Regions from separate parts of the Variovorax rhizosphaerae genome, predicted to be linked through region 2. Evidence: predicted binding sites of a transcription regulator. Region 2 holds the regulator's gene; the other holds the start of a gene.

Region 1 (15,756 bases), on a different contig from region 2:
CGAGAAGTTCGACCACCTGCCGCCGGCGCGCGTCGACGGCGCGACGGCCTTCGTGTCGATCATGGAAGGCTGTTCCAAGTACTGCAGCTATTGCGTGGTGCCCTACACCCGCGGCGAGGAAGTGAATCGCCCGCTCGACGACGTGCTCGTCGAAGTGGCGGGCCTGGCCGACCAGGGCGTGCGCGAGATCACGCTGCTGGGCCAGAACGTGAATGCCTACCGCGGCAAGATGGGCGACACCGCCGAGATCGCCGACTTCGCGCTGCTCATCGAATACATCGCCGAGATCCCCGGCATCGAGCGCATCCGCTACACCACCAGCCATCCGAACGAATTCACGCCGCGCCTGATCGAGGCCTACGCCAAGGTGCCGCAACTCGTCTCGCACCTGCACCTGCCGGTGCAGCACGGCAGCGACCGCATCCTCATGGCGATGAAGCGCGGCTACACGGCCATGGAATACAAGAGCACGGTGCGCAAGCTGCGCGCGATCCGCCCGGAACTGGCGTTGAGCAGCGACTTCATCGTCGGCTTCCCAGGCGAGACCGACGAGGATTTCGCGAAGATGATGAAGCTGATCCATGACTGCGACTTCGACGCCAGCTTCAGCTTCATCTTCAGTCCGCGCCCCGGCACCCCGGCCGCTGCGCTGCATGACGACACGCCGCACGCCGTCAAGCTCAAGCGCCTGCACGAGTTGCAAGCCGTGATCGACCTGAACGTCAAGCGCTTCGGCCAGGCGCTGGTTGGCCAGACCCGGCGCGTGCTGGTCGAAGGCGCCTCGCGCAAGGACGCGACCGAACTCATGGGACGCACCGAATGCAACCGCGTGGTCAACTTCGCCGGCGACCCGCGCCTTGTCGGCCAGATGATCGACGTGCGCATCACCAGGTCGCTGGCCTACACGCTGCGCGGCGAGGTGCCGATCCGCGGCGACATGACCACGCAAGCCACCGCTCCCGGGGCGCAAGCCGCCTGATGCCGAACTCCAAACATTCCCGCGGCTCGTTCCAGCAACTGCTGCTGTTCGCGTTCCTCGTCATCACCGCCTTGCTGGTGGGCGTGGCCTTGCGCTCGCTGTTCCAGTACGAGACCCTGATGACCGAAAGCCGCAACGCAGCCGCGCGCGCCCTGGCGCTGTCCGGCGGCGCCCAGTCGCTGGCCGAACGCAGCGCGGCCATGGAACGCGCCGGCCGGCAGTCACTGGTGCTCAACGACGCGATGCTGCGCCGCCGCTTCAACGATGCGGTGCGCGATGCCACCGTCGTCGTCGGCAAGCTGGTCGACAACGGGCTCTCGGCCGAAGCGGTGGTCGGCTGGCGCGCTCAACTCGCGGCGATCGAAGGCCTCATGGACGGCCCCAGCGACACCTCGCTCGCGCGCGAGAACAGCGTGGCCCTGCAGTTCCGCGAGCTGGACGGATTCAACACCGCCATCGCGCAGCAGGCGCAGAACCTGATCGAGACGCAGAACAAGGCGCTGGCCGAACGCATCGAGAACGCCGGCGACCGGCTCATGCGCCAGGTGCTGGCAGCCAGTGCGCTGGCGGTGTCGCTGGCGCTGGCCTTCGGCGTGTGGCTGGCGCGGCCGTTCAAGCGCATTGAACGCGCCATCGTCGGGCTGGGGCAAAACCGGCTGGACGAACCGATCAATATCCGCGGCCCGGCCGACGTGCGGCGCGTGTCGCAGCAGCTTGAATGGCTGCGCCTGCGCCTGACCGAACTGGACGCCGACAAGGCGCGCTTCTTGCGACATGTCTCGCATGAACTCAAGACACCGCTCGCCGCACTGCGCGAAGGCGTTTCCTTGCTGGAAGACGGCGTGACCGGTGCGCTCAACCCGGCCCAGCGCGAGGTCGCGCAGATCCTGCAGCAGAACACGCTTTCCTTGCAGAGCCAGATCGAGGCGCTGCTGCGCTTCAATGCGGCCGCCTTCGAGGCGCGTGAACTGCGGCGCGAGCGCACCGCGCTGCTGCCGCTGATCGAGGAGCAGATCGACGCGCAGCGCCTGCAGTGGCAAGCCCAGGGCCTCAAGGTCCGCGCGCAAGGCGACCCTGTCACCGCCACGGTCGACCCGGTCAAGCTGGGCACCGCCATTGCCAACCTGCTGTCGAACGCGATCCGCTTCTCGACGCGCGGCGGCACCATCACCATCGCGGTGTCGGACGAGCCCGGCGTGGCCCGCATCGACATCAGCGACGCCGGCCCGGGCATTGCGCCGGCCGACCGCGACCGCGTCTTCGAGCCATTCTTCCGTGGCGAACGCCAGCCGCAGCATGCGGTCAAAGGCACGGGCATCGGTCTTTCGATCGTGCAGGAGTACATTGCTGCACATGGTGGCAATATCACTCTGCTGCCCGACGGTCCCGGCGCACGTTTTCGCATCGAGCTACCCCGCGCCGCATGAGAAGGTGCGAACGAACCCGCCATGTCCGCTCATCCCGCCAAAACACGCCCGCTCTGCGTTGCAAATGCTCGCCATGGCTCAAGCCATGGCTGTGCTTTGCGCCTTGATCGGACGCGTTTTGACGGCCCGCTCGGACACGCCGGATTCATTCACACCTTCTGACCCGGATTTCCCTCTTTCCCAGTTCATGTTGTTCCAATTCGTTCGCAGAACCTCGCGGGTGACCGCGCTTGCCTTGCCTCTGCTGCTGGCCGGCTGTACCTTGCCGCCGGTGCTGAAGCCTGCCGTCCCTGCCCCGCCGTCACCGCCGCCGATGCCGCGCGTGACGCCGGTCGAAGTCGACCCGGCGGCGCCGGCCGCGCGCCTCTCACCGCCGCCCGCCGACGCGCCTGCGCCCAGCGCCGTGGTACTGGCCTACGCCGACCGCATCCGACCCCTCGGCGGCAACGAACTGGGCAATGAGATCGCACGCCTGGGCGACCCCGCCGATTCCCCGCAGGGCCAGATGCAGCTGGCGATTGCACTGGCGCAGACACGCAATCCGCCGGACCTGGCGCGGGCCGTCGCGCTGATGCAACGCGTCATCGGCAATCCTTCGGTGGAGGCGCAACCGCTGCAACCCCTGGCCCGGGCACTGGTCCAGCGCTACAACGAACAGCGCCGCGTCGAAGAAGACCGCGACCGCCAGGTGCAGCAGGTGAAAGAAAGCCAGCGCCGCATCGACCAGTTGACCGACCGCATGGAAGCGCTGCGCGCCATTGAACGCAGCTTCGGACGCCCCAACACCAGCGCGACCCAACCGCCCGCCGCGCCAGCCACCCGACCCACGCCATGAGCGATACAACGACACCCGGTGCACGCCTGCTTGTCGTCGACGACGACCCCGACATGCTGCGCCTGCTGTCGATGCGGCTGAACTCCGCCGGCTACCAGGTCACGGCCGTGACCTCGGCCGAATCGGCGCTCACGCAGTTGGAGATCGAACATCCGCAACTGGTGCTGAGCGACGTCCGCCTGCCCGGCAAGGACGGCCTCGCGCTGTTCGACGAGATCCGCAAGCGCCATCCTTCGCTGCCCGTGATCCTGCTGACCGCCCACGGCACCATTCCCGACGCGGTCGAGGCCACCGCCCGCGGTGTCTTCACCTACCTGACCAAGCCCTACGAAGCCCGCGAGTTGCTCGAGAAGATCGGCCAGGCGCTGGCCCTCGGCGCCCCGGTCCACCTGCCCAGCAAGGGCAGCGACGAAAGCTGGCGTGCCGAGATCGTCAGCCGCAGCAACCGCATGGCCGAAGTGCTGGCCGAGGCCCGCATGATCGCCAAGTCCGACGCCAGCGTGCTGCTGCGCGGCGACAGCGGCGCCGGCAAGGAAGTGCTGGCCCGCGCCATTCACCGCGCCAGCGCGCGCGCCGAAAAGCCCTTCGTCGCCGTCAACTGCGGCGCCATTCCGGAGGCGCTGCTCGAGTCCGAATTGTTCGGCCACATGAAGGGCGCCTTCACCGACGCCGTGTCCAATCACAAGGGTCTGTTCCAGCAGGCCGACGGCGGCACCCTGCTGCTCGACGAGATCGGCGACATGCCGCCCGCCCTGCAAGTCAAGCTGCTGCGCGTGCTGCAGGAGCGCGCGGTGCGGCCGCTCGGCGGCAGCCAGTCGATCACGGTCGACGTGCGCATCATCTCCGCCACCCACCGCGACCTGGACGCCGCGATGGAGGCCGGCCAGTTCCGTGAAGACCTCTATTACCGTCTCAATGTCGTGACACTCACGCTGCCGCCGCTGAGCGCGCGGCGCGAAGACATCCCCCTGCTCGCCAACCACTTCCTCAACCGCCTGTCGGCCAAATACGGCAAGCGACTGTCCGGTTTCGCGCCCGAAGCGCTCAAGGCCCTGACGACGTCCGCGTGGCCCGGCAACGTGCGCCAGCTCTTCAACGTGGTGGAACAGGTGTGCGCCCTGTCGACCTCGCCGCTGATCCCGCTGTCGCTGGTGCAGCGGGCGCTGCGTGTGCCCTCGGTCGAGGTCCAGACCTATGCCGAAGCCAAGCAGCGCTTCGAGCGCGACTACCTGGTGGGCCTGCTGAAACTGACCGACGGCAACGTGGCTGACGCGGCCCGCATGGCCGACCGCAACCGCACCGAGTTCTACCGTCTGCTGCAGAAGCACGAGCTGACGCCCGGCCTCTTCAAGTCCGATGCCGGCGGCGGCTCCGGCGAGCCTGTCGCCGAGGAGCGACGCTCCTAAGTCATTGATTTCATTGGTTTTACAAGATTGGGTGGCCGGGCTTGTCGCCGTGCAGCGACAAAAACGACGGTTTTCACCCCCTCCGGCCCCGAAATCTCGGGTAAACCCCATGTAAAGCGACGCAAGTCGTTGATGTGCAAAGGGATTTCACTGCTGGCACAGGTATTGCCCCTGTACTGGCATGACTGCACATCTCAGCCCCACTTTCGCACTGCGTTCGCAGCGCGACGGCCTCCGTCAAAAACGCGTTTCGATCTTGCGCCCCCGTGCCGCGGGCCATCCGCACGCGGCCCACGACACGTCCAGCGGCGCGGCGCCTGATTGCGTATTCAAGCGCTTTCCGGCAATTGGCGACACGCCTGGCTCGGCCAAGCAACACTGGTAGGCCGACACATGAAGCCAAGCAACTATTCACAGCTGAGCACACTTCAGGCGCTGGTTGAAAGCGCCCCGGCGCGCAGCCCGCTGCGCGAAGAGCGCCATCCGAACTCGGTCACGGCCCCGCCGGTGAACCGCGGTTCCATGGCGCCCCGGCCGTGGCGCGGCTTCTGGAACAGCATCGGTACCGCCATGCTTGTGCGCCTCGGCGCCGGTGGCGCGCGCCGTTCGGCGCCCGTCGCGGCGCAGAAGAAGGAAGCGTGGCAACGCGCCGCCGAACAACGCCGCCTCGCCTTCATGGCGCTGACCCTGCTCAGCACCGTGATCGCCGCGACGCTGTTCGCCAACATCCAGCCCGACTACGACAACGTCTGGCTCGAATACGGCCAGATCGGCCTCTACGCGCTGCTGTCAGGCTGGGTCGTCACCGGCTTCGTGACCGCGCTCATGGGCTTCTACGTTTCCGTGCGCGGCGACAAGCATGCGCTGTCGGTCAAGCAGGTCGCAGGCCATCCGATGAACCCGGAAGCCCGCACCGCGATCATCATGCCGATCTGCAACGAGGACGTGGCCACGGTGTTCGCCGGGCTGCGCGCCACCTGCGAATCGGTCGCCTCCACCGGCAACGCGAAGCACTTCGACGTGTTCGTGCTGTCCGACACCTACAACCCCGAAACCGCCGCCGCCGAACGCGCCGCCTGGGAAGACCTGCGCGCCGCGCTGGCCAACAACCCGAGCCAGCCGCAGGTCGAGGTCTACTACCGCCTGCGCACCCGCCGCACGCACCGCAAGGCCGGCAACGTCGCCGACTTCTGCCGCCGCTGGGGTAAGGACTACCGCTACATGGTCGTGCTCGACGCCGACTCGGTGATGAGCGGCGACTGCCTGAGCTCGATGGTCAAGCTGATGGAAGCCAACCCCACGGCCGGCATCATCCAGACCGCGACGCAAGCCATCGGCCACATCACGCTGCACGCCCGCGCCCAGCAGTTCGCCTCCCGCGTGACGGGCCGCCTGTTCACGCTCGGCATGCAGTTCTGGCAACTCGGCGAATCCCACTACTGGGGTCACAACGCGATCATCCGCGTCAAGCCCTTCATGGACCATTGCGCGCTGGCCCCGATCAAGGGCACCGGCGGCATGTCGGGCGGCATCATGTCGCACGACTTCGTCGAAGCCGCGCTGATGCGCCGCGCCGGCTACCACGTGTGGCTGGTGTCCGACCTGGTCGGCAGCTACGAGCAGCAACCGCCGGACCTGCTGGCCGAACTGACGCGTGACCGCCGCTGGTGCCAGGGCAACCTGCAAAACGCCCGCCTGATGGCCGAGCCCGGCATCCACCCGGTGCACCGCGCGATGTTCGTGACCGGCACCATGGCCTATGTCTCGGCCCCGCTGTGGCTGGCCTTCCTGACCCTGGGCACCGCGCTCTGGCTGAGCGGCACCAGCCTGCTGGGCCAGTGGGACGTGCTGCCCGCGGAACTCGCCGGCCTCTGGGTCTGGACGCTGTGCCTGCTGTTCCTGCCCCGCGTCCTCGGCATCGCAGCCGTGATGATGCGCGGCGAGCAGCACCAGTACGGTGGCCTGTGGGGCCTGGTCAAGAGCGCCACGCTCGAAAGCACACTCGCCATCGTGCAGGCCCCGGTCCGCATGATCGCCCACTCGCTGTTCGTGGTGGTCGCCCTCACCGGCCTCAAGCTGGACTGGAAGTCGCCTCCGCGTGAAGCCGCTGCGGTGCCGTGGCGCGATGCAGCCTCGACGCTGGCGCCGATGAGCCTGGTCGTTGGCGCGCTGGCCCTGGGCATTGCGCTGATCGATCCGAGCGCGCTGGTGTGGCTGATGCCCGTCGGCCTGCCGCTGCTGCTGGCGATTCCGCTGACGGTGTTGACCAGCCAGATCGGCCTGGGAACGAGCCTGCGTGAACGTGGCTTCCTGCTGATCCCGGAAGAGTCGCGCTCCCCTGCCGTTCTGCGCCGCGCGTGGAAGCATGCGGTGCGCCTCGCACGCCCTGCACTGACAGGCGCCTGATGCGCTGAAGGCACGACAACAGCGCAAGAAGCCGGCCCTGGGCCGGCTTTTTTCATGGTGCGCGCACGCAGGCGCAGTCCAGCGGCGCCCACGGTCTACCACGTGCAGACCTCAATGCGACAAAGCCTGCCTGCGCACCCTTGGTGGCCCCGCCCGCAGCGCCGAAGGCGCATTGCGGCGGACCTAGCTAGAACGGCAGCTTCGGCCCGCCACCCCCGCCCATGCCCGGCATGCCCTTCATGCCGCCCATGCGCTTCATCATCTTCATGAGGCCGCCGCCCTTCATCTTCTTCATCATCCCCTGCATCTGCTCGAACTCGTTGAGCAGCCGGTTCACCTCCTGGACCTGCACGCCGGCGCCAGCCGCGATGCGGCGCTTGCGCGTGGCCTTCAGCAGTTCAGGCTTGCGGCGCTCCAGCGGGGTCATGCTGTTGATGATGCCTTCCTTGCGGCGGATGTCGCGCTCGGCACGGGTGAGGTCGGCTTCGGTCGCCTTGGCGGCCATCTGCGAGGGCAGCTTGTCCATGATGCTGGACAGGCCGCCCATCTGCTTCATCTGCTGCAACTGGCCGAGGAAGTCGTCCAGGTCGAAACCGCCGCCGCTCTTGACCTTGTTGGCCAGCTTCTGCGCCACCGCGACGTCGACGCCGGCCGTGACCTGCTCGACCAGCGCGACGATGTCCCCCATGCCGAGGATGCGGCCCGCATGGCGCTCGGCGTCGAACACTTCCAGCCCGTCGATCTTCTCGCTGGTGCCGGCGAACTTGATCGGCACGCCGGTCACCTGCCGCACCGACAGCGCCGCACCGCCGCGCGAATCGCCGTCGGTCTTGGTCAGGATGATGCCGGTCAGCGGCAGTGCGTCCTTGAAGGCCTTCGCGGTGTTGACCGCGTCCTGGCCCTGCATCGCGTCGACCACGAACAGCGTCTCGACCGGGTTCAGCGCCGCATGCAGTTGCTTGATTTCCGTCATCAGCACTTCGTCGATCGCGAGGCGGCCGGCGGTGTCGACCAGCAGCACGTCGAAGAAGTGGCGGCGCGCGTGGTCTATGGCGGCGCGGGCGATGTCGAGCGGCTTCTGGTCGGGCGTGCTCGGGAACCATTCGGCGCCGGCCTGCTTCGTCACCGTCTTCAGCTGCTCGATGGCCGCGGGGCGGTACACGTCGCCCGACACGGTCAGCACCTTCTTCTTGCGCTTCTCGATCAGGTGCTTGGCCAGCTTGGCGGTGGTGGTGGTCTTGCCCGCGCCCTGCAGGCCGGCCATGAGGATCACCGCCGGCGGTTGCGCCGCGAGGTTGATGTCGGAGACGCCCTCGCCCATGGTCGCGGCCAGCTCGCGGTTGACGATGCCGACCAGCGCCTGGCCGGGCTTCAGCGAGCCCAGCACTTCCTGGCCCAGCGCCTTTTCCTTGACGCGTGCCACGAAGTCGCGCACCACCGGCAGGGCCACGTCGGCCTCCAGCAGCGCCATGCGCACTTCGCGCAGCATGTCCTGCACGTTGGCTTCGGTGATGCGGGCCTGGCCGCTGACCTGCTTGACGAGGCGCGAGAACTTTTCGGAGAGAGCGTTGGCCATGAAGGGATGCCTTGTTGCCCGCTGCCGCGGGCCGATGGAAGACGAAAGAAACCCGAGCAGTATCGGCGAGCCGCTGGCTGCGTGGAATGCCGTTGGACCGGTCCAGCCGGCCCACGGTGCCGCACCCGGCGAGGGACAGTGACCGCCACGTCGAGGGCGATGCCGCGGCTGGTAACAATCTCCAGCGCATTAAACTCGGCTGATGATTTTAGCGAGCCCCTCCCCGCTCGGCGTGGCACTGGGCATCGTCGCTGCGTCGGCCTATGGCGTGACCGCGGTCGCGGCCTCCCGGCTCGGCCGCTCGGCCACACAATGGCTGCTCATCCTTGCGTGGGTGCTGCACGCAATTGCGCTGGTGCAAGGCCTGGCCGGTGCGCAGCCCCGCTTCGACTGGGGACCGGCGCTCTCCGTGACGGCATGGCTGGTGCTCACGGTCTATGGCATCGAGAGCCGCATGTACCCCCAACTCACCGTGCGCCGCGCACTGGCCGTGCTGGCAGCCGCAACGGTGCTGGTGGCCACCTTCTTCCCGGGCAAGCCGCTCGATGTGTCCGCATCGCCGTGGCTTCCGCTGCACCTGGCGCTGGGCATTGCGTCCTACGGCCTCTTCGGGGCGGCGGTGGTGCATGCCTGGCTCATCACGCGCGCCGAGAAACAGATCCGCCGCGCCAACGACCCCGAGGCCGGCGTGCCGCTGCTCACGCTGGAGCGGCTGACCTTCCGCTTCGTCACCGCCGGCTTCGCGCTGCTGTCGGCCACGCTGCTGGCCGGCTTCTTCTTCAGCGAGACACTTTATGGCCGCGCATGGAAGTGGGACCACAAGACCGTGCTGTCGGTGCTGGCCTGGCTCTGCTTCGCGGTGCTGCTGGCAGGGCGCGCACGCGTCGGCTGGCGCGGACGCACGGCGCGGCGCGTGCTTTACGCGGGCGCGGCGCTGCTGGTGCTGGCCTATGTGGGCTCGCGCTTCGTGCTTGAAGTGATGCTGGACCGCGTCGCATGAAGTACTTGATCGTACTGTTCGTCGTGGCGCTGGCGATCTGGCTCTGGCGTCGCAATCGCCCCGAGGAAATGGAAGAGGCCGCGCGCGCCGCCAAACCGGCCGCCGCGCCTCGGCGCGTGGGTGAACCGCAGGAGATGGTGCGCTGCGCCCATTGCGGCCTGCACCTGCCGGCCAGCGATGCCATCGCCGGGCCCGGTGGTGGCGTCTATTGCAGCATCGCCCACCGCCAGGCCGCGGCCGAATGACCCCGCCGCCGCCCTGGTCGCGCGGCGAGCCCGGCGGCGAATGGGGCAGCCTCGACACCGCGCCGCACATCGACAGCCCGGCGCTGCAGCGCCTCTGGCGCGGCTTCATGACCGCGCGCAGTTTCGTGGCCCTCGTGCTGGTGATGCTGCAGGGCGTGAGCGTCGGCATCAGTCCTGCCATCCCGCCGGCCGCACTGATCGTCTCCATCCTCTACCTGCTCGCGGTGCTCGGCGCTGCGCGCTACGTGCGCTTCCATCCACCCATCCGCGGCTTCCGTGGCGCCTGGCTGGCCTCGATCGGCATCGACCTGGCCACCTTTACCGCGCTGCAGATGGTGCAGTTGCCGGGCAGCATCAACTACACCCCCCTGTTCGCCTTGCCGGTGCTGATGGGAGCGGTACTGGGCACTGCATCGGTCGGCCTCGGCACCACGGCCGCGGTCACGCTGCTGCTGCTGGGCGACGCGGGCTGGCAATGGCTCGATCATGCGGGCGACCCGTCGACACGTTTCCTGCAGGCGGCACTCACAGGCACCGGCCTGTTCGTGGTGGCGCTGCTGGCGCACCAATTGGCGTTGCGGCTGGCGCGCGAGGAAGCGCAGGCCCTGCGCAGCCGCAGCACCGCACAGTTGCATGCGCAGGTGAACGAACTGGTCATCGAAACCCTGAGCGAGGGCGTGCTGGTGATTGATGCCGATGGCCGCGTGCATTCGGCCAATCCGGCGGCCGACGCGATATTGGGCCGGGGCCTGGCATCGATGGCGCTGCCTTTCGAACTCGCTGCGCATCCGGCATGGCAACCGCTGGCAGGGCTGGCCGACGAAACCTTCTCGCAGCGCCAGCCGCAATCCCAGGAGATGCCGATCGCGCAGGTCGGTGGCGCGCCGCGCGAAGTGCGGGTCCGTACCCGCCTGACGCCGGCCACCGACCGGCGCATCGACAGCCTGTGCGTCATGTTCCTGCAGGATCTGCGCGAACTGGAAGCGCGCATCCGCACCGAGAAGCTGGCCGCCATGGGCCGCATGTCGGCAGCGGTGGCGCATGAGATCCGCAATCCGCTGGCCGCCATCACCCAGGCGAGCGCCCTGCTCGGCGAGGACCTGGTCGATCCTTCGCACCGCCAGCTCACGGCCATGGTGCAGCAGAACGCGCAGCGCCTGGCACGCATCGTCGATGACGTGCTCGACGTCTCGCGCGCGCGGCAGCAACGCTCGCTGCCGCTCGGCGACCTGGTCGCGCTGGACACCACGGTGCGCACGCTGGCCGAGGAATGGGTGCGCCAGACCCGGCGCCAAGGCGTGCTGCTGGCATTGGATGCCGTCGGGCGCGACGTGCGCTTCGAAGTCGAGCACCTGCGCCGGATCCTGGTCAACCTGCTCGACAACGCGGCGCGCTATGCGGGCGATCGCGACGGCTCGATCCAGGTGACGACCGCGACCGGCGCCCGCGGCCGCGCCACCCTGCAGGTGTGGAGCGACGGCATGCCGCTGGAGCCGGCGGTGCAGCGGCACCTGTTCGAACCCTTCTTCTCGTCCGAAAGCCGCTCCAGCGGGCTGGGCCTGTTCATCTGCCGCGAACTCTGCGAGCGGCACGGCGCCACCATCGGCTACGAGCGTCGGGCGCTCTCTGCAGCCGGGCCGGAAGGTAACGAATTCTTCGTCGTCTTTGCCTCCGCCGAAAGACGCGGCTGACACAATAGCGGCGTGAGCACCCACCACCCCACCGCAGTCCTGCCGGCGCAGATCCTGGTCGTCGACGATGAACCCGACCTGCGCACCCTCTACGAACTGACCCTCCTGCGCGAGGGCTATCGCGTCGAAGCGGCGGGCAGCTTGTCGGAGGCCTGGGAGCACCTCGACGCCGGGCGCTTCGATGCGGTGATCACCGACATGCGGCTGCCCGACGGACTCGGCATGGAAATCATCCAACGCATCCAGAAGGCCCAGCGCGGCGAGCGCTGCGTGGTGATGACCGCCTACGGCTCGGCCGAGAACGCCGTCGAGGCGCTCAAGGCCGGCGCCTTCGACTACCTCACCAAGCCGGTCGACCTCAAGCAGTTCCGCGCGGTGGTGGCGTCGGCCGTGCAGCGCCAGCCGCAGGTGGCCGTCCACGTGGCCAAGGCAGCCCTCCCTGCGGCCATCCCGTCCGCACTCATCGAAAGCCGCACCCTGCCGCCGACCGCGACACTGGGCGACCGGGCGCTCGAACGCCTGGTCGGTGAATCGGAGCCGATGCGGCTCATCAAGTCGCACATCGCCAAGGTCGCGCGCGGCATGGCGCCGGTGCTGGTGCGCGGTGAGTCGGGCACCGGCAAGGAGCTGGTCGCGCGCGCCGTGCATGCCTGCAGCCAGCGCAGCGACGGACCCTTCGTCGCGGTGAATTGCGGCGCCATCCCCGAAAACCTGCTCGAGGCTGAATTCTTCGGCGCGCGCAAGGGCTCCTACACCGGCTCCGCGGCCGACCGCGACGGCTACTTCCAGGCGGCGCGCGGCGGCACGCTCTTCCTGGACGAGATCGGCGACTTGCCGCTGGCCATGCAGTCCAAGCTGCTGCGCGCGATCCAGGAGCGCAGCGTGCGGTCCATCGGGTCCACGCAGGAAGACACGGTCGACGTGCGCATCGTCAGCGCCACCCACAAGGACCTGCATGCCGAAGTGCAGGCCGGCCGCTTCCGGCAGGACCTGTTCTACCGCCTGAATGTGATCGAGATCGCGGTGCCGCCGCTGCGCGATCGGCGCGAAGACCTGCCTGCGCTGTGCAACGCGCTGCTGTCGCGTATCGCGCAGGACGCCGGCATGCCGGTGCCGCGCCTGACCGCCGATGTGATCACGCGCCTCGCGGGCCATCCGCTCGAAGGCAACGTGCGCGAACTCGAGAACCTGCTGCACCGCGCCGTCGCGCTCAATGACGGGGACGAACTGCACCTGGACTTCATGAGCAGCGGTCTCGCGCCCCTCGAGGCGCCCGCCCTGCCCTTGCCCGCCACGGCCGTGGCGGCCCCACCCGCGCGCGAACGCCCGGCGCCACGACCCGCAATGCCTTCAGACCTGCAGTCCTACCTCGACCAGCACGAGCGTGAAGTGCTGGTCCGTGCGCTGCAGGAAAGCGGCTTCAACCGCACCGCCGCAGCCGCGCGCCTCGGCCTGAGCCTGCGCCAGATCCGCTACCGCATCGCCCGGCTCGGCATCAGCACCCCGCACGGCGACGACGGCGGCGTTGGCACGCTGGACGACGCCGGATGAATGCGGCATCGGACGCCAGCCTCTGGCAGGCGGGCTGGTACCGATTCGCCCGACGCCTGGAGTCACCGAACTTCGGCCCCCGGCCCGCGGGCGCGCAGGTCGACCTCATCGTGCTGCATTCGATCAGCCTGCCGCCCGGTGTCTATGGCGGCAATCACGTGCAGGAACTCTTCACCAACCAGCTCGACTGGGACGCCGATCCGTACTTCGGCCGAATCCGCGGCCTGGCAGTCTCCAGCCACTTCTACGTGCGCCGCGACGGCGAGTTGTGGCAGTTCGTGAGCTGTGACGACCGCGCATGGCATGCCGGCGCCTCCAGTTGGCGCGGTCGCGACAACTGCAACGACGACTCGATCGGCATCGAGCTCGAAGGCCTGGAAGGCCAGCCCTTCGAAGAAGCGCAGTACGAGACCCTGTCCAGCCTGTGCCCGGTCCTTGCACAGCACTACCCGGTGGCCTTCATCGCGGGCCATGAGCACATCGCGCCGGGCCGCAAGCAGGACCCGGGCAGCGGCTTCGACTGGCGCGCCTTGCAAGGCGCATTGGCCTGGCCCCACACGATGTTTCCTGAAAGCACCATGGTCCGCTGAATTTTCTCAATCGCGATGACGGCGGCGATGGACCGCGTTCGAGGGCCATCGCGCAGCAAAAATCACCGCCCGCGTCCAGGAACCATGCGGGCTGCAGGCCCAAATCGCCCCGCAACCCGCACCAATACTGGACCGTGAGAAAGTAGCCCAGCAACCACGGGCGCTCCGGTGCAGGATGCCGAAAAACCCGTGCAACGCGGCGCTTGAGATTCACAAAAAGCACTACATCTAGTGGCTTGTAGGCCCCCGGGACACTAGATATAGTGCCCCCTCGGCCGGATCAACGCCGCTACAAACTTCTAACAATCTTGCGGCGCACGCCCGGCTCGCATGCCCCCAGGCGCCGCTCGCCACAACAACAGTCGCCAACCGAGGAACCGAATGCAGACAGCACTGAACACCCCCGCCACGCCCCGCCCCTCGTCCTTCACCCAAGCCGGCGCCAGCAAGCGCGATGTCGCCGGCCCGCTGTCGGCGGATGCGCTCGCGCATTACCAGATCATCCGCCGCAACGGCGCGGTGGTCTCGTTCGAGCCCAACAAGATCGCCATCGCGATGATGAAAGCCTTCCTGGCCGTGCATGGAACCCAGGGCGCGGCTTCCGCCAGCGTGCGCGAGACGGTCGAAGGATTGACCCAGGCCGTGGTGCGCGCGATGGTGCGTTCACGTCCGGGCGGCGGCACCTTCCACATCGAAGACGTGCAGGACCAGGTCGAGCTCGGCCTGATGCGCGGCGGCCACCATGAAGTCGCCCGCGCTTACGTGCTCTACCGCGAGCGCCGCACGCGCGAGCGCGCCAGCCAGAACGAGCCGGCAGCAGCAGCCGTCGTGCCCACCCTGCATGTGCTGGACCGCGGCGAACGCGTCGCGCTCGACATCAACGAACTCAAGGGCCTGATCGAATCGGCCTGCGAGGGCTTGGGCGCCACCATCACGGCCGCGCCGATCCAGGCCGAGACGATGCGTAACCTCTACGACGGCGTGCCGCTCGACGAGGTCTACAAGGCTTCCATCCTGGCGGCCCGCACGCTGATCGAGAAGGACCCCGACTACACCTTCGCCACCGCCCGCCTGCTGCTGCACACGATCTTCCGCGAGATCCTGGGCCGCGAAGTGGCGCCGGCCGAACGCGCCACCGCCTACGCCGACTACTTCCCGCACTTCATCAAGAAGGGCGTCGAGAACGAACTGCTCGACGAGAAGCTGCTGCAGTACGACCTGGTCAAGCTCGGCGGCGCACTCAAGGCCGAACGCGACCTGAAGTTCGACTACCTCGGCCTGCAGACGCTGTACGACCGCTACTTCCTGCACGTGCGCAAGGCGCGCATCGAACTGCCGCAAGCCTTCTTCATGCGCGTGGCCATGGGCCTGGCGCTCAACGAGATCGACCGCGAAGCTCGCGCCATCGAGTTCTACGAAGTGATGTCCTCCTTCGACTTCATGTCGAGCACGCCCACGCTGTTCAACAGTGGCACGCTGCGCTCGCAACTGTCGAGCTGCTACCTCACGACCGTGCCCGACGACCTTGACGGCATCTACGAGTCGATCAAGGAAAACGCGTTGCTGTCGAAGTTCGCCGGCGGCCTGGGCAACGACTGGACCCGCGTTCGCGCACTCGGCAGCCACATCAAGGGCACCAACGGCGAATCGCAAGGCGTCGTGCCTTTCCTCAAGGTCGTCAACGACACCGCCGTCGCGGTGAACCAGGGCGGCAAGCGCAAGGGCGCCGTCTGCACGTACCTCGAAACCTGGCACCTCGACATCGAGGAGTTCCTGGAACTGCGCAAGAACACCGGCGACGACCGCCGCCGCACGCACGACATGAACACGGCCAACTGGATCCCCGACCTGTTCATGCGCCGCGTGATGGAAAAGGGCAACTGGACGCTGTTCTCGCCCTCCAACGTGCCCGACCTGCACGACCTGTTCGGGGCTGAATTCGAAAAGGCCTACGTCGCCTACGAAGAGAAGGCCGCGCGCGGCGACATCAAGCCCTCGCGCACCATCCCGGCCACCGACCTGTGGCGCAAGATGCTGACGATGCTGTTCG
Region 2 (15,756 bases):
ATCTGCACGTCGACGAGCCCGCCACCTTTCAAGCGTGGTGCGGCTATTTCGAGACCACGCCCGCGGACGCGATCTTCATCCTCGGCGACCTGCTGGAGGTTTGGCCCGGCGATGACGTGGCGTCCCAGCCCGGCTTCGAGGCGGAGTGCGTGGAGGTGTTGCGCAATGCGTCCCAGCGCCGGCCGATCTTCGTGATGCACGGCAATCGCGACTTCCTGATGGGCGCGGACTTCGCCGCCCGCAGCGGCGTGACGATGCTGGACGACCCGACGGTCCTCGTGCTGCATGGCGAGCGCTGGCTGCTGAGCCACGGCGACGCGTTGTGCCTCGACGACCACGAGTACCTCCAATTCCGCGCGCAGGTGCGATCGCCCGAATGGCAGCAGGCTTTGCTCGCACGGCCGCTGGAAGAACGGCGCGCGCTGGCCCGCTCGGTACGCAATCAGAGCGAAGACCGCAAGCGCAGCCCCGGCATGGTGTGGGCCGATGTCGATGCCGATGCGGCACGCGACTGGCTGCATCGCGCGAATGCGCGAACGCTGATCCACGGGCACACGCATCGCCCCGCGGAGCATGACCTCGGCAATGGCCTGCGGCGCATCGTGCTGAGCGACTGGGATGCCGCTGCCCATCCGCCCCGTGCGCAGGTGCTGTGCCTCTCCGTCGCTGGCGCCCAACGCGTGGACTTGCGCTAGATGTTGAGTTGGCTGCGCAACCTGCGCGCGGGACCGCAGATTCCCGATGCGGCCTGGCGAGCGACGCTCGACCGCTATCCCTTCCTCTCGAATCTTCCGGCATCCGATGCGGTGCGCCTGCGCGAGCTGAGCGCCCTGTTCCTGCGGGACAAGCGCTTCCACGGCGCCAAGGGTTTCGAGATCACGGACGAGGTGGCATTGGCCATCGCCGCACAGGCTGTGCTGCCTGTGCTTCACCTGCGAGGTGGCCTGGACTGGTACGACGATTTCGTCGGCATCGTGGTGCACGCCGACGAGATGGTCGCGCGCCGCCGCGTCACCGATCCGACGCAAGTGGTGCACGAGTACGACGAAGTGATCGCCGGCGAGGCCATGGAGAACGGCCCGGTGACGTTGAGCTGGAAGGCCGTGCTGGACAGCAGCAACACCACCGGCACCGGCTACAACGTCGTCATTCACGAGTTCGCCCACAAGATCGACATGCGCGACGGCGCGGTCGACGGCTGTCCGCCCCTGCCCGTCGGGTTCGCGGGCGCACCCACTGCTAACGCGGCCCGCGCCGCATGGCTGGCCGTGCTGAAGCCCGCCTACGACGACTTCCGCGAGAAAACCATCATGGCCGACCGCTTCGGCGCCGAGAGGCCGTGGCTTGACGACTACGGCGCCGTCAACATCGGCGAATTCTTCGCGGTGGCCTGTGAGGCGTACTTCGTGAACCGCGCGCGCTTTGGCGCGGATTTCGCCCCGCTGCTTGCGTTGTTCGACGAGTTTTTCAAATCCAGGCGACGATAGTCCGTTCGAAGAGGTTCATCAGTCCGCCGAATCCAGACTGGCGGCTCCATCACCGGCTGCGCTGGCCCAGCGTCAGCGTGTCGAGCTGGAAGTTGCCGCTCTTGTCCCACAGCCAGGTCTCGACGTAGGTGTGCGCGCCGATCTTCGCGGGTGGCGGCGGTAGCGGCGAGGCCTTGTTGATCAACTCCGCGATCTGCAGGCTGACCTCCGGCGCATGTTCCGGCGTCCGCATGAAGGTCACGGCCTCGACTCGACCGTCAGCGCCCAGATGCGTCTCGACCGTGACCACCGCATAGACCAGCGGCGGAATCTTGCCTTTGTAGATCCGCGTCTTGTAGACCGTATAGATGTGGCGAGCGCCGGTCTTGCGATAGCCCCGCACTTCCGGCGTCTGCTGCGTGATCTTGCGCACCGGCGCGGGCAACGCGGCCTTCGCCGCCTCCTGTTCAGGCGTCAGCGGAGGCGCACCCGCCTCGCCCGCCTGCTTCGGCGCCATCAACTCACAGCCACTCAGCCCTGCTGCCAGCACGATCGCCGGGAGCAAGAGACCGAAGCGGCTGCGTTGCATCGCTAGCCTTTCAGCAGCGTCTTGAGCACGTTCTGCAGACGGCGCGCGGTGGCAGCATCGTGGCTGCCGGCCAGCACCTTGGCAGCGTCCTGCCCCCACGTTTGAGCAGGCGTCGGCTCGTTGCGCTTGGTCAGCAATTGGAGCTGCATGGTGCGGCGCGCATCGACATGCTCGGCGGGCGTCGGCACTTCGGCCGCGATTTCCAGCCGCAGCAATGCGTCCTGCGGATTGCCCGCTGGTGTCGACCCGAGGGCCTGCGACCAAGCGCCGCGCACAGCCGGGGAGACCGCGCGACCGAGTTCCTGTACTGTGGGCAACGCCGCGGCGTCGCGCTTTTCCCAAGCCCCGAGCAATTGCGTCAAGGCTTCGCCATGCGCTTGGGCAGCGAGCTTGCGCAACGCAGCTTGTGCATGCTCGACCGCATCGCGTTGCGCGCGGAAAGCCGCGTCACCCAGGCGGGGTCCACGGTCCTCGAAGCGCGGCGCTGCGCCACGGTCGCCGAAGCGACCGCCGCGATCGCCACCCGGCGCGCCGGCGCGGTCCGGCCGGCCGCCCGGGCCGCCGGGGCCACGGCTGTCACGACGATCGCCACCGCGATCACCGGGACGGCCGCCTCGGCCCGCCATCGCCGGCTCAGGCTTGCGCATGCCGGGACGGTCATCGGCGCGGCGCATCGCAACCACGGGCTTGGGCGCTGCCACCGCCGCAGGTGCAGGCGCTGCACCGCCAGCGCTTTCGCCGCTCGCAGCCGCATCGGCGCTGCCGGCGGGTGCGACCAGGTCATGCGCCTCGGCGGGCGCGGGTGCTGCGGCCTGGTCGGTCTCACCCGACGACTGCGCTTGACCCGCGCTCTCTGCGAATTCGGCTTCGGCCGCCTCCGCGGCCTGCGCCGGAGGCGCCGACTCGGCCGTGTTGAGGTGCGAGGTGGCCGCGGCCTTGGCCGGCGCCTCCGCGATCTGAACCTTCTCGCCACGCATCGCGGCTTCGAGTTGGTTCATCGCGGCGCGAATCTTCTGCGCATCACCGGTGGCATTGGCGGCTTCCAGCGCCTTCGATGCCAACAGCACATTGCGGTCGTGCTCGCTCATCGCCGACGACACCTTTTCGCGCTCGGCCGTCTTGCGATTGAAAGCCTCGTCGATCGGGGCGCGGAAAGCGTCCCACATCTTCTGTTCCTGCCGGCGATCGAGCGGCACGCCCTGGGCTTCCGCCTGCCAGCGCTGTTGCAGCGCCTTGACCGCATCGATGCGCAGCATCGGCGCGGCGCCGAGTTCCACGGCCTCGGCGATCATGGCCTGGCGTCGCTCGACGCTGACCTTCTGGGCCGATTCGAAGGGCGCGCGGGCAGCGCCGAAGGCTTCGTTCCAATGCGGCTGCAATTCGGCGAACACCTTCTCGCCCACGTGGCCGGCATCGCGCCAGCGATCGGCGAACTGATGCAGGGCGCGGTTGTGCGCCTTGAGGTCGGCCGCGTCGGCATGGGCCGCCGCCCAGGTCTTCACCTCTTCGATGAGCGCCAGGCGCTGCGCACGGTGCTCGGCTGCATCGGCACGAACCTTTTCCAGCCACGCCTCGACCACCTTGTGAGCCTCGTTGCAGGCTTCGTCGAAGCGCTTCCACAGCGCATGGTTGGGCACACCGCCCTGGTCGGACTGCTTCCACTGGTCGCGCAGGGCGCGCAGCGTCTCCTGCATCTTGCGACCGCCGAGGGCCTGGCCTTCCGGGCGCTTGAGCAGGCCCTCGGCCTTGGCAACGAGGTCTTCGCGCACCTTGTCGGCGCTCCAGCGCTGCCAGCCTTCGAGTTCGCCGGCAGCGACGAGCGCCGCATGCACACGCGACTCCAGCTCGGACTCGACCAGCTTGCCATGCTCCTTGAGCACTGCACGCAGTGCCGCGGCAGCGCCAGCGCTGGCCTTGCCGTGGCCTTCCGCGGTTTCCTGCTCCAGCTTGGTGAGCGCGGTCTGCACCGCGTCTTGCGCGGCGGCACGCACGGACGGATCGACCGGCGGACGGGCCGGCTTGGCGGGCGCAGCCTTGGGCGCAACCACCTCGCCACGCGCAGCGCGCAGTTCGTCGGCCCACACAGGCACGGGTGGCAGGGCCGCGGCGGCATCGTTGGCAGCGGCGACGGCTTGGGCCAACGCGGCATGGAAGGCGTCGGACACGCTCAGCAACTGCGCCCGCGAGGCTTCCAGTTGCGGCGCGAACTTGCCATCGAGGCTGGTCCAGTTGGCATCCGCGGCGATCTCGTCGGCCTGTTGCGTCCAGTGCGTGACGTCGCCGCGCAGTGCTTCCTCGGCCGCCTGCGCGTCCTTCCAGCCCTTGGTCGACAGCACTTCAAAGCGCTGCGCCAGCAGCACGGCGGCCTCGCGATGCACCTGCGCGCGATGCTGCAGGTCTTCGATGCCCTTCACGCGATCGGCGAGGCGGGCCTTGAAGCCAGTCAGCGGCTCGCGCGACAGCGGCGCGCCGGCCTTGGCCGCATCGCGCTGCCAGGCGAGCGCGTCGGCGATGTTGAGCTTGGGCTGGGCCAGCAGCGCCTCGGCCTTGTGCGCCCATTCGGCGGCAATGACTTCCTGCCCCTTGGCGCGGCGGATCTCGTCGAGCTTCTCGCGCACGGGCCGCGCCGCGCCCTTGTCGCGCCCGCTGAGTTCCTTGAACACATCCTGCAATTGCTCGGTCGTGGGCTGCCCCGCCAGCCAGTCGCGGATTCGCTGCGCGCGCTCGCCCGAGGTCGGGGCGGTGAAGGCGCCGCCGGTGAGCGTGTCGAGGGCCTGGATGTCGAGGGATTTGGTGCTTGAGGTCACGGGAACGGATGTCTTTGTCTTGAAAGAAAGGTGCGCGGAATTGCACCCGGCAAAGGGCGCCCGAATTCCGGCGAACCCCGCATTTTCACAGACCCGAGGGGGCCTGTCTGCGAGCAACTGTTTACGTGCGTGGCAATGAGGCTCTGAACAGTCTTCGCGCAGCGCGAAACTCGTTCAGAAACTCCCTATCGCATGTCGAGTTTGAGTTCCGCCCCCGGCTTGGATTCGCCCGCGCCCGCCTGCACACGCACCGCGCCAAGAAAAAGTCGCTCGGTCGGCACTTTCTGAGCGAGCAGGTAGTCGCGCACCTCGCCGCCGCGTTCCACGGCCAGTTGACGGATCACTTCCTCGTCGACCGGGATGTTGGTGATCATCAGGTTTTCCATGTCTGCGACGGGGAGGTCCCTGGCCAGGCCGACCATGTTGCGCGGCTTGGTGATGTCGGCGCGCTTGTAGATGGCTGTGAGCAAGTCGGGGTACTCAGCGTCGGTGACCGGCGACACCTCGGCAGCGTCCTTGCCTGCACGCACCGCGACGCGGCGCTTCTCAGCCTGGGTCAACTGGCGCAGGCGCGCCTTCTGGTAAGGAATGCGCTCCTGCTCCAGGCTGGCCGTGCCGCTCACGGTGAGGCGCAGGCCCGGCTTGTCGATCATGGCCTTGGCGATCTTGTCGAGGCTCTCCTTGGCTGCGGCATTCAAGGTCGCGCTACCGGGGTCGAACACGATCGAACTGCCATCGCCACCGCCCCCGCCGCCGCCTGTGAGAAGGGCGAACGGCGCCGTCGCGGCCTTCACGATCAGGTTGACGATGGCCTTCCAGATCAGTGGGCCGATGCTGAACTGCGGGTCGTTCAGCGATCCCCGCAGCGGCAGGTCAACGTCGATCACGCCGTTGCGATCGGCCAGCAAGGCAACGGCCAGGCGCACCGGCAAGGTTCGCGTCGCGCCGGGCACCTCGTCGCCGAACTGGAGCTGGTTCAGTATCAGCTTGTTGGTGGCGATCAACTGACCATCGGGCGCAATCTTGTAGTTGACGTCCATGCTCATCTTGCCGCGCTCGATGCCATGGCCGGCGTACTTGGCCGAATACGGGGAGAGGGGTGCCAGGTCCAGTTCGCGCATCTTGGCCGTGATGTCGAGTTCCAGCGGCTTGGCCAGGGGATTGAGCTTGCCTGTGATCTCGAGCGACGCGGTCTGCTGGGCCTTGCCGCGCAACTCCAGGTCGGCCAGCTCGGGCGAGCCGGTGCTGCCCTTGGGCGGATTGGACGAGAACGCGCTGAGCTTGCCGGTGAGTTCGCTCAGGTCCGCTGAATAGTTGGGCTTGACGAACAGGTCGGTGAAGTCGATCTTGCCGTTGACCAGGCTCATCGGGCCGAAATTGATGACCGGCTTCATGCCCGTGTCCTCCGGCTGCGCCGCGGCCACCGGCGCGGCAGACGTGGGTGCCGGTGCTGGCGCGCCACCGCCCACCATCAATTCGGCCGGCGGCGGTTCGCCTGTCGTGCTGCCCGGCGGCGTCCTGGAAGTGATCCGCACGCCACCGAACTTGCGCTGGGTGGTGGGGGTCGCCGGCTGCGGCGCGGCCGCCGCCTTCGCGATGCCCTCCTGCTCGCCCTTCTTCGTCAGGTCCTGCAGGTTGAGCCGCCCGGTCGGGTCAACGATCACCCGCGCGAAGAAATCCGTCAGCGAGGTTTCGCGCACGTCGACCCGGGGCGGTGTGCTGGGGGCCAGCGTCACCTGCAACCCGCGCAGGCCCAGCGTCTTCCAGCCGAGCAACTGGTTGTTCGATCGGTCGAATCCGGGGGACTGGGTCAACTGGACGCTGTTGATGCGAAGGTCATCCACCGCCAGGTCGCCCACCACTTTCGCGCTCATCCCGGCGAGCATCTGGGCATAGTTGACCGTGCCCCGATAGCTGGCGAACGCCCGACGCACATCGACATTGAGTGCGTCCGAGTAATAGGCCTTGAACGCGTGCACCGGAAAGCTACCCACCTCGAGACGGCCTTCCGCCGACACCGGCTTCAACACCACGTTGCCCTTATAGAGGAACTTGCCGGGGTCCGAGCGCCCGGCCCCGATGCGGCCGGACACTTCCAGCGGAGACGAAGTGGCGGTATTGGGCGCCAGCTTCTGCGCGCTGACCTTGAGCGCGGTGATCTCCACGGCCACGGGCGTGCTGGCGGCATCGTCGGCATAAGAAACCGCACCGCCATCGATCAGCAGATTGCCGATGGTCAGCCCCCATGGCCTGGTGTTCGGATTCGCCTTGGCCGACCCGGCATCCGTCGGCTTGGGCGCGGCAACCTTTGCGGCCTCCCCTGCGGGCTGCCCATTGCCGGAAGGCGTCTTGAGCCAGCGCTCGAACATCCAGCGCTTTTCCTTGTCGCGCTCGACACGCACCTTGGGCTGGTTGGCGCTGAAAGTGCCGATCGCAAGCGTGTGCTGCGTCATGTCCGCGACCGCATCGGTCAGTTCAAAGCGTCCCACGCTGGCCAACGCCGTCTTGCCCTGCGACAGCGCCAGGCCATCGATCGAGACCTTGTTCGCCTTGAACTTGAGCTCCGGCTGCGTCCAGGCGATCTCGACTTCACCGCCCAGCTTGCCGTCGAGCGTAGGTTCCAGGCTCTGCGCCAGATAGGGCGCCGCCAGCGACAGCGGCAAGGCCTCGACCTGCGCCTTGACCGTGGCCGCCTTGTCGGTGCCCTGGCCCTCGAACTTGAGCCCCGCCCCGCCGATGGCCAGGCCCCCGCTGAAACTCGCGGGTTTCTCCATGGGCCACTGGATTCCGGTGGCATGCACGCCCAGCCCGGTCATTTCGACCCCGGCGGCCGGCTTGACGGTCTCGTCATGCCAGCCGATGTTGCCGTCGCTGAGGGCGAACTTGTCGACCTCGATCTTCCAGGGCGTGGCGGCGGGCGCCTTGGGTACGGCGGCGGCGTCGTCCGCATCGGGTTTTGGCGCGGGCTTTTCTGGGGCGCCTGTCGCCGGATTCTTCGGCAGCAGGTTCAGCTTGCCGGCCGCATCGCGCGCCACAGCGAGGTTGGGCGCAACCAAGGCGATTTCCCCCAGATGAACCACCCGTTCCAACGGCCTGATATCCGTCAGCCCGATCGTCAGACTGTCGAAGGCCAGCAACTCGCGCCCCTCGCCATCCGCCACCCGAATCCCATGGGTCGCGACCGTGCCGGAAATCTTCAGGCCCGCGGTGGTGGCACGCTCGAAGTCGATCTTGACGTCGGCGTCGAGCGAACCCGCCTTCAGTTGCACCGGCATCCCGGCCGGTACATAGCCCAGGTACGGCACCAGGTCGAGCCCCTTGAACTGGATCTGCGCGTCGGTCTTGCGGCTCTCGGCGAAGGGCGTCGTCGCAGCGGCCGAATCGAACTTGCTGCCGTTGAAGGTGAAAGCCAGCTTGGGCTCCACCTTGGCCTCGCGCAGGGAAGCCAGGTTGCTGATGAACGGCACGTTCAGCACCAGGTCGCGCAGGGTGTGCTTGCGCTGGACGGCTTGGTCGTCGAAATCGACCGAGCCGCCATTCACCGCGATGTTGTAGATAGCAAAGCGCGGTGGCTCCCCTGGCGGCTTGTCGGGCGGCGTCGCCAGCTTGGCAATGATGTCGTCGATGTCGTAGTGGCCATCGCCCAGGTGCTTCAGCGCGACTGTCGGCTGGTCGATGGTCACCGCATCGACCACCGGCGCCAGGCGCACGATCGACTCCATCTCGGCATCGACGTAGATCCGCTTGATCGCCAGTTGGTCGCCCTTGCCGTCGGCCGTGGCGATGTGCAGGTCGTTCAGCGCCAGCTCCATGGTCCAGGGCTTGAAATCGATCTTGCCCACCGTGACCTGCCGCCCCAGCTTCGCGCTCGCGATGTTTTGCAACTGACTCTTGAGCAGCGGCGGAACCACCAGCCACGCCACCAGCCAGATCAGCAGAACAGTGAGCACCGCGACGATCACGCGTCGCACCCATTTGTTTTGTCTCAGGCCAGCAGCATTCATCATGGAGAAGTGTGCCGTAAAGCCACACGGGTTCCCAGAAACAAGAAAGCCCGGTGAGTCGACGCAGAGTCTCGTCACCGGGCCTGATGGCGAGTTCAAAACCCATGCCATCTTTTCGCTTGACCGGAAGTTGAATGGTTCCGGTCTCGCTGGCAGCAAGAGATTGCCACCGGGGGGTGCTTCCAACGTCGAACCGGGAGAAATCCCTCTGTTCTCGGCCTTTGGCGTAGCGCCTGACGGTTCAGGCACATTCACTTTAAGCGGTGGAATGGCCTTTGCAAATCGGTGTTTCAATCGCTTTCAGTGAGCCCTTTCTGACTACAGGCACGAACTTTCCTCAGGTCTTTTTTAGAATAAGACTACTAGACGATATTCTTGACCGGGTATTAGCCCATCCATAGAATTCGCTCAACCCTGCTGCACTCTTGCAGCTTGCAGTCTTTTGTACTCCGCCGCCGCGTGCACTCTTGCCACCGGCCCTATCAGGCGGCCGCGCTCCTCTCCCCTCTCGCGCGGAACCTGATACCAACCCCCAGCGACGGTACTGTCGACCTGGCCCGCTTCATGCGCGCCCGCGTTTCCGGTACCGACGACGAAAGGAAAAGCGATGAAACAGGCCTTGGCCTCCACAGCCCGCGGGCTACGGACCTTCTGGTCCGATGTGGCAGATGGCTTCTTTGAACTTACCCACAACGGCTTCGCGTTGATTGGACTGTCGATCGTGTTTGCCGCACTGGCGCTTCTGGCCCGGCCAGACCTGCGCGAATCTGGCGAGGCCCACCTGATGGGCTGGCTCCAGTCGCGCAAGCCCGTTGTAGCCCCCGAGCCGACCGACCTGCAACCGAATGCGATCGACCGCACCACGGCGGCAAGCCCTGGCGACCTGCCCAAACAGCAGGCCGCGGTGGCCTACTGGCTCAGCAAGAAGTACCGTGTTGCAGCGGAACCACTGAGTGCGCTCGTCGCCGAGGCTTACGAGATCGGCAAGCGCACCAAGCTCGACCCGACCTTGATCCTGGCCATCATGGCCGTGGAATCCAGCTTCAATCCGTTCGCCCAGAGCAGTGTGGGCGCCCAAGGCCTGATGCAAGTGATGACCCGCATCCATGGCGAGAAATATGAAAGCGCTGGTGGCACGCTGACGGCTTTCGATCCGATCACCAACATGCGCGTGGGCGTCAAGGTGCTGCAGGAATGCATTGCGCGCGCCGGGTCCGTCGAGGGCGGCCTGCGCCACTACGTCGGCGCTGCCAACCTGGAAGACGACGGCGGCTATGCCGGCAAGGTGCTGGCCGAGCATGCACGCCTTCGGCAGGTTGCCCAGGGCAAGGCCCCCTCCACGACCTCGAGCCGGAGCCTGTCTGTGGCCGAGCGGGGCAAGTCACCCGAACGCGGTGAAGGTGAGAAGTTCGCGATGCTGGAGAGCGGCTCCTGAGCCGCGGGTCTCTCGGCTACACTGGCGCGGTACGCGACTGGCGATAGGCGCAACCCTCCTGCAGGGTCCATGCGCTGACGTGGAATACCACTTGGGAGCGTACCGGCCGGCTTGCCGGACGTTCCGCCGTTCGCCTGGGCAGCCCTTGTTTGCATGAACAAGGAAATTTGTCTTCACAGGACTGCCATGTACCAACGCAACAATCTGGTCGAACAGACCGACCCCGAACTGTGGGCTGTCATCCAGGCCGAAAACGCACGCCAGGAACAGCACATCGAACTCATCGCGAGTGAAAACTACGCCTCGCCCGCCGTCATGGCGGCGCAGGGTTCGCAACTCACCAACAAGTACGCTGAAGGTTATCCCGGCAAGCGCTACTACGGTGGCTGCGAGCACGTCGACGTGGCAGAGCAACTCGCGATCAACCGCGTCAAGCAGCTGTTCGGCGCCGACGCAGCCAACGTACAGCCGCACTGCGGCGCTTCCGCCAACGAAGCCGTGATGCTGGCCTTCCTCAAGCCCGGCGACACCATCATGGGCATGAGCCTGGCCGAAGGCGGCCACCTGACCCACGGCATGCCGCTCAACATGAGCGGCAAGTGGTTCAACGTGGTGAGCTACGGCCTGGACAAGAACGAGGCCATCGACTACGACGCGATGGAGCGCAAGGCGCATGAGCACATGCCCAAGCTGATCATCGCCGGCGCCTCGGCCTATTCGCTGCACATCGATTTCGAGCGCTTCGCCAAGGTCGCGAAGGACGTTGGCGCGATCTTCATGGTCGACATCGCCCACTATGCTGGCCTCGTGGTCGCGGGTTGCTACCCGAATCCGGTGCCGCACGCCGACATCGTCACCTCCACCACGCACAAGAGCCTGCGCGGCCCGCGCGGCGGCATCATCCTGATGAAGTCGCAGCATGAGAAGGTCATCAACAGCGCGATCTTCCCGGGCCTGCAAGGTGGTCCGCTGATGCACGTCATCGCCGCCAAGGCGGTGGCCTTCAAGGAAGCGCTGACGCCCGAGTTCAAGACTTACCAGCAGCAGGTCATCAAGAACGCGCAGATCGTCGCCGAGACGCTGACCCAGCGCGGCCTGCGCATCGTGAGCGGTGGCACCCAGAGCCACCTGATGCTGGTCGACCTGCGCCCCAAGGGCATCACCGGCAAGGAAGCCGAGGCGGTGCTCGGCAGCGCGCACATGACGATCAACAAGAACGCGATTCCCAACGATCCGGAAAAGCCGATGGTCACCAGCGGCGTGCGCATCGGCACCCCGGCCATGACCACGCGCGGCTTCAAGGACGAGGAAGCCCGCGCCACGGCGCACCTGATCGCGGACGTGCTGGACAACCCGCGCGACGAAGCGAACCTGGCGGCGGTGCGCGCCAAGGTCGAGGCACTGACCACGCGCTTCCCGGTCTACCGCTGACCAAGACGACGGCGGGCCGCAGCTTGAAATGCCCATTCTGCAGCCACCTTGAGACGCAGGTCGTCGAGACCCGCGTGTCGGAAGACGGCGACTTCGTGCGCCGCCGCCGCCAATGCGGGTCCTGCGAGAAACGCTTCACGACCTATGAGCGGCCGGACGTCAACTTCCCGGTGGTCGTCAAGAAGGATGGCGGGCGTGCCGACTTCGAAGCGAGCAAGGTCCGCGCTTCGATGATGCTGGCGCTGCGCAAACGGCCGGTGACAATCGAACAGATCGACGACGCATTGCGACGCATCGAGCAAGAGTTGCTGGCGCTTGGCTTGCGCGAAATCGAGTCGAACAAGGTCGGTGAACTGGTGATGCGCGAACTGAAAAAGCTCGACAAGGTGGCCTATGTGCGCTTTGCGTCGGTGTATCGGAGCTTTGAGGATGTAGACGAGTTTCGACAGTTGTTGCGCGATATCTGACGGTAACCAAGAACGACATCTTTGTGAATTTGCCGACACAAATACACTAAATTGTCATAAGTTCGCCTAACGGCGCCGTTCGTCGGCGACAAGCCGCCGTCCAGCCCTGCTAACTTTCTAGCTACATTTGCGCCCGTAGCATCACGGGCGTGATCTCGCTTTTTTCCCAGCCGCATACCGGATTTGTTCGCGGAACCCGCCGCATGTCGGGGTTCACCGTGATCGAATTGATGATGGTCGTCCTCGTTGTAGCCATCGTGGCGACGCTGGCGTTGCCGAGTTTCAACGCCGTGGTCTCCCGCTACCGGGTTCGAACCGCCGTGGAGGACGTGACCGCGACGATCTACTTCGCTCGATCCGAAGCCATCCAGCGCGGCGGCGGAGTCATGGTGCAAAAGGCGACGGAGGCCGGGTGCACGACGCCCGAGGCCAGCGACTGGAGCTGTGGATGGCTCGTGTTCGCCGACCGCAATGGCAACAAGACCGTTGACAACGGCGAACTCCTGCAGTCAACACCCAGGCCTCGTGGCGTCACGGTCAAGTTGACCAAGAAATACGTCTCCTCGATGGGACTGAATCAGTGGGGTGAATCCAGCGCAGGCATGATCGGCGTCGCAATCAGCCCTTCCGGCGACGACGACGTTGCACTCAGCAACGTTCTGTGCTTGAGCGGCGGCGGCAGTCTGCGAGAGCTGAAGGGCGCCAGCAAATGCAGCTGAACGCCCAACGCATTTCGCAACGCCAAGGAACTCGGCAGCGCGGCGTGACACTGCTGGAGTCCCTGGTTTCGATCCTGATCCTGGCGGTGGGCGTGCTCGCGATCCTGTGGGTCCAGGTGCGTACGCTCGCAGAGACGCAAACCTCCGCACGACGCGCGCAAGCCGTCCGGGCCATTGAAGACCTGGGCGAGCGCATCAAGTCCAACCCCGACGCTTTCGCGCAGTTGAATGCTTACGTGGCCGACTGGGACATCGGCGATGCACCTGCAGCAGATTGCCGGGCCAAGGCGTGCACCACCGCCCAGCTTGCTGCCCGCGACCTCTGGGAATGGAAAACAGAAGTCGCGCAGCGGCTGCCGCTGGGCAAGGCCACGGTTTTCCTGTCCTCCGACGAGGACGCCAACAACAAGCGGCAATTGGGCGTGATGGTCGGCTGGCGGTCCAACGAACGCTCGGACGACAAGGGCTACCTCGCGCCGCTGGCCCAGCCCGCCCCCAGTGCTACCGGCACCCCCAGTTGCCCCACCGGCCTCATCTGTCACGTCGTGTATGTCCAGCCGTAGTCTTCTTGCGCACCCAAGGGCGGCGGCGCGCCGATCGCAACGCGGCGTCACGCTCGTCGAATTGCTGGCTGCGCTCGTCATTGGCCTGCTGGTGATTGGCGCTGCCATTGCCGCGATGCTGCTGTCGCGAAACAGTGCGGCGATGGTCACGGACGTCGCGCGCTTGCAGCAGCAGGGGTCGTATGTGCTGCGGCTGATCGGCATGCAAGCGCGTCAGGCCGGCTCATTGAACTTGACGAAGTCGTTCACCGAAGACAAGCGCGCGTTCAATGCAGATTTCAAGGGCTACAACAAATCGGGCTTCGCCGTGCACGGCCTGGAGGGCGCCAATGGATATCCGGACACGGTTTCATTCAGCACCCAGGCCGTGGACCCAGACGACGGCGCCGCAATCCCCACAGCCAAGGGCGCCGAGGACGCGGAGACGGAAGCAGGCGCCGTGGTCAATTTGGAGCAACGCGACTGCCTGGCCAACACGGCACACGATTCGCGCTTGGACAGCACCTTCTTTGTCGACGTCAAGGACAAAGGTGAACCGGGGGAAACGCGCGCCTTGAAGTGCAGCGGCTTGACAGACAGCCAACCCATCGTCACCAACGCTTTTTTTGCGGACCTCCAGGTCTGGTACCGCGTCAAGGCCTCGCCGACCACGATCCGACGCATGGACGCCAACGAAGTGCAGGCCGCCAACCTCTGGAATTCGGTGAGTTCAGTCGAGATCTGCCTCGACCTGAAGGGCACCGAAACCACCGGCGAGCAACCATCCAGGAACTACGTCAACTGCAACGGCGAGGACGCGCCGCACAACGGCGTCCTCCACATGCTGTTTCGCAACGTGTTCGATCTGCGGACCCAGCAGGGCGTCTCGTGAGCACGCGAATCAAGCGCCAGCGCGGAGTTTCCATGTTCATCGTGCTGGTCATGGTGATGCTTTCCAGCCTGCTGGTGATCTGGGCCTCGCGGACCGCGCTGTTCAGCGAAATGATCACGGGCAACGACAGCGACTACCAGCGCGCGTTCGAGGCCGCGCAAGCCATGGTGCGCGATGCCGAGTTCGACATCATGGGCACGTTGGCAGATGGCAAGACCGAATGCAGGAACGGCGCGGCCTATGTCGGCTGCCGGGAACTCGCCGGCGGAGTCTTCTTCCCCGTCGATGAGGCGGACTTCCAGAATCTTTCGGACACCTTGCGAACAGCGACACCCGCCTGCGTGCGCGGCATCTGCCTCGGCAACAACGGCAAGTTCCTGAACTCGAAAAGCGAGTTGGACGCCATGAAGGAGGTGGCGGCAACCTACGGCGCGTACACCGGCGCCAAGGCCACGGCCGCCAGCAACCCCCTCCTGATCACGAGCGCCGGCAAGGCGCCGCGCGCCTGGTACTGGGTCGAGGTGCTTCCCTACGACATCGGCCTGGCCACCAAGGGCGGACTGGCGCAAACGTACGCACCCGACGCCGACAGCCCGTATGTCTACCGCATCACGGCAGTTGCGAAAGGACTCAAGCCCAACAGCATGGCCGTCCTGCAAACGGTGTTCGTGCGAAAGCCGGTGGATTGATGAAGAAAACACACGTCTCCGCGTCGATCAGTTGCACTCTGCTGGTGGCCCTCGCGATGCTGTCGTCGCAGGCGGCGGCGGCGCCACTGCAATTCAGCACCGCCCCCGCCGGCACGAACTACAGGAAGCCGGCACCGAATGTCATCGTGTCAGTAGACGATTCGGAGAGCATGGGGAGCGCGGGCATGACGACCCTGCGCGCAGCATTGCTCGACACGTTCTCGCAATCCAACGTGCCGGATGGCGCCATTCGCCTGGCTTGGCAGTCGATGGCCCGCTGCTACACGATTCCGAGCGGCGGCGACTGCGATGGCAAGAACGAAATGCGTGTGCTGGACGCCTCGCACCGCGCGAATTTCGAGGCGTGGGTCAACACGCTCCAACCCGTTGGCTACACGCCGTCCCATCGGATGCTGTTCAACGCTGGCGAATACCTGCGCATGCCCCGCGGCGTCAAAAGTCCATGGGCGAGCGTGCCGGGACACGTGCAGGAACCGATGCTGGGATGCCGCAAGGCCTACAACCTCTTCATGACCGACGGGGGATGGAACACCCCATTCGGCAGAAAAGATGATCCCATCCCATGGGATGCCAGCAATCCGGTGGCTGCCGCGCAGATACAGAATGCCGACGGCACACCCCGCGTGCTAGGCGACGGGAGCACACCATATGACACGACGGTCGCCCAAACGCAGATCTACCGCGACGACTTGGG

What was found. The regulator NrdR, encoded in region 2, represses ribonucleotide reductase genes. The targets are predictions, from matches to a motif close to CACNANATNTNGTG.
Region 1: the regulator NrdR is predicted to act here: its motif matches at 13,959-13,972, upstream of WKW82_RS08740 (ribonucleoside-diphosphate reductase subunit alpha).

The regions. Positions count from the first base shown of each region.
Region 1 is NZ_JBBKZT010000003.1:452,734-468,489, forward strand. Features, by position in the region: gene miaB (tRNA (N6-isopentenyl adenosine(37)-C2)-methylthiotransferase MiaB) at 1-979, shown strand, start outside; gene WKW82_RS08690 (sensor histidine kinase) at 979-2,406, shown strand; gene WKW82_RS08695 (hypothetical protein) at 2,627-3,241, shown strand; gene WKW82_RS08700 (sigma 54-interacting transcriptional regulator) at 3,238-4,647, shown strand; gene mdoH (glucans biosynthesis glucosyltransferase MdoH) at 5,041-7,053, shown strand; gene ffh (signal recognition particle protein) at 7,241-8,629, opposite strand; gene WKW82_RS08715 (cytochrome C assembly family protein) at 8,832-9,629, shown strand; gene WKW82_RS08720 (PP0621 family protein) at 9,626-9,874, shown strand; gene WKW82_RS08725 (two-component system sensor histidine kinase NtrB) at 9,871-11,565, shown strand; gene WKW82_RS08730 (sigma-54-dependent transcriptional regulator) at 11,578-13,116, shown strand; gene ampD (1,6-anhydro-N-acetylmuramyl-L-alanine amidase AmpD) at 13,113-13,706, shown strand; gene WKW82_RS08740 (ribonucleoside-diphosphate reductase subunit alpha) at 14,088-15,756, shown strand, end outside.
Region 2 is NZ_JBBKZT010000015.1:114,796-130,551, forward strand. Features, by position in the region: gene WKW82_RS27910 (UDP-2,3-diacylglucosamine diphosphatase) at 1-695, shown strand, start outside; gene WKW82_RS27915 (M90 family metallopeptidase) at 696-1,487, shown strand; gene WKW82_RS27920 (hypothetical protein) at 1,537-2,055, opposite strand; gene WKW82_RS27925 (DUF349 domain-containing protein) at 2,058-4,862, opposite strand; gene WKW82_RS27930 (DUF748 domain-containing protein) at 5,048-8,866, opposite strand; gene WKW82_RS27935 (lytic transglycosylase domain-containing protein) at 9,474-10,301, shown strand; ZMP/ZTP riboswitch at 10,325-10,448, shown strand; gene glyA (serine hydroxymethyltransferase) at 10,488-11,732, shown strand; gene nrdR (transcriptional regulator NrdR) at 11,756-12,199, shown strand; gene WKW82_RS27950 (GspH/FimT family pseudopilin) at 12,403-12,918, shown strand; gene pilV (type IV pilus modification protein PilV) at 12,909-13,481, shown strand; gene WKW82_RS27960 (PilW family protein) at 13,468-14,352, shown strand; gene WKW82_RS27965 (pilus assembly PilX family protein) at 14,349-15,041, shown strand; gene WKW82_RS27970 (pilus assembly protein) at 15,041-15,756, shown strand, end outside.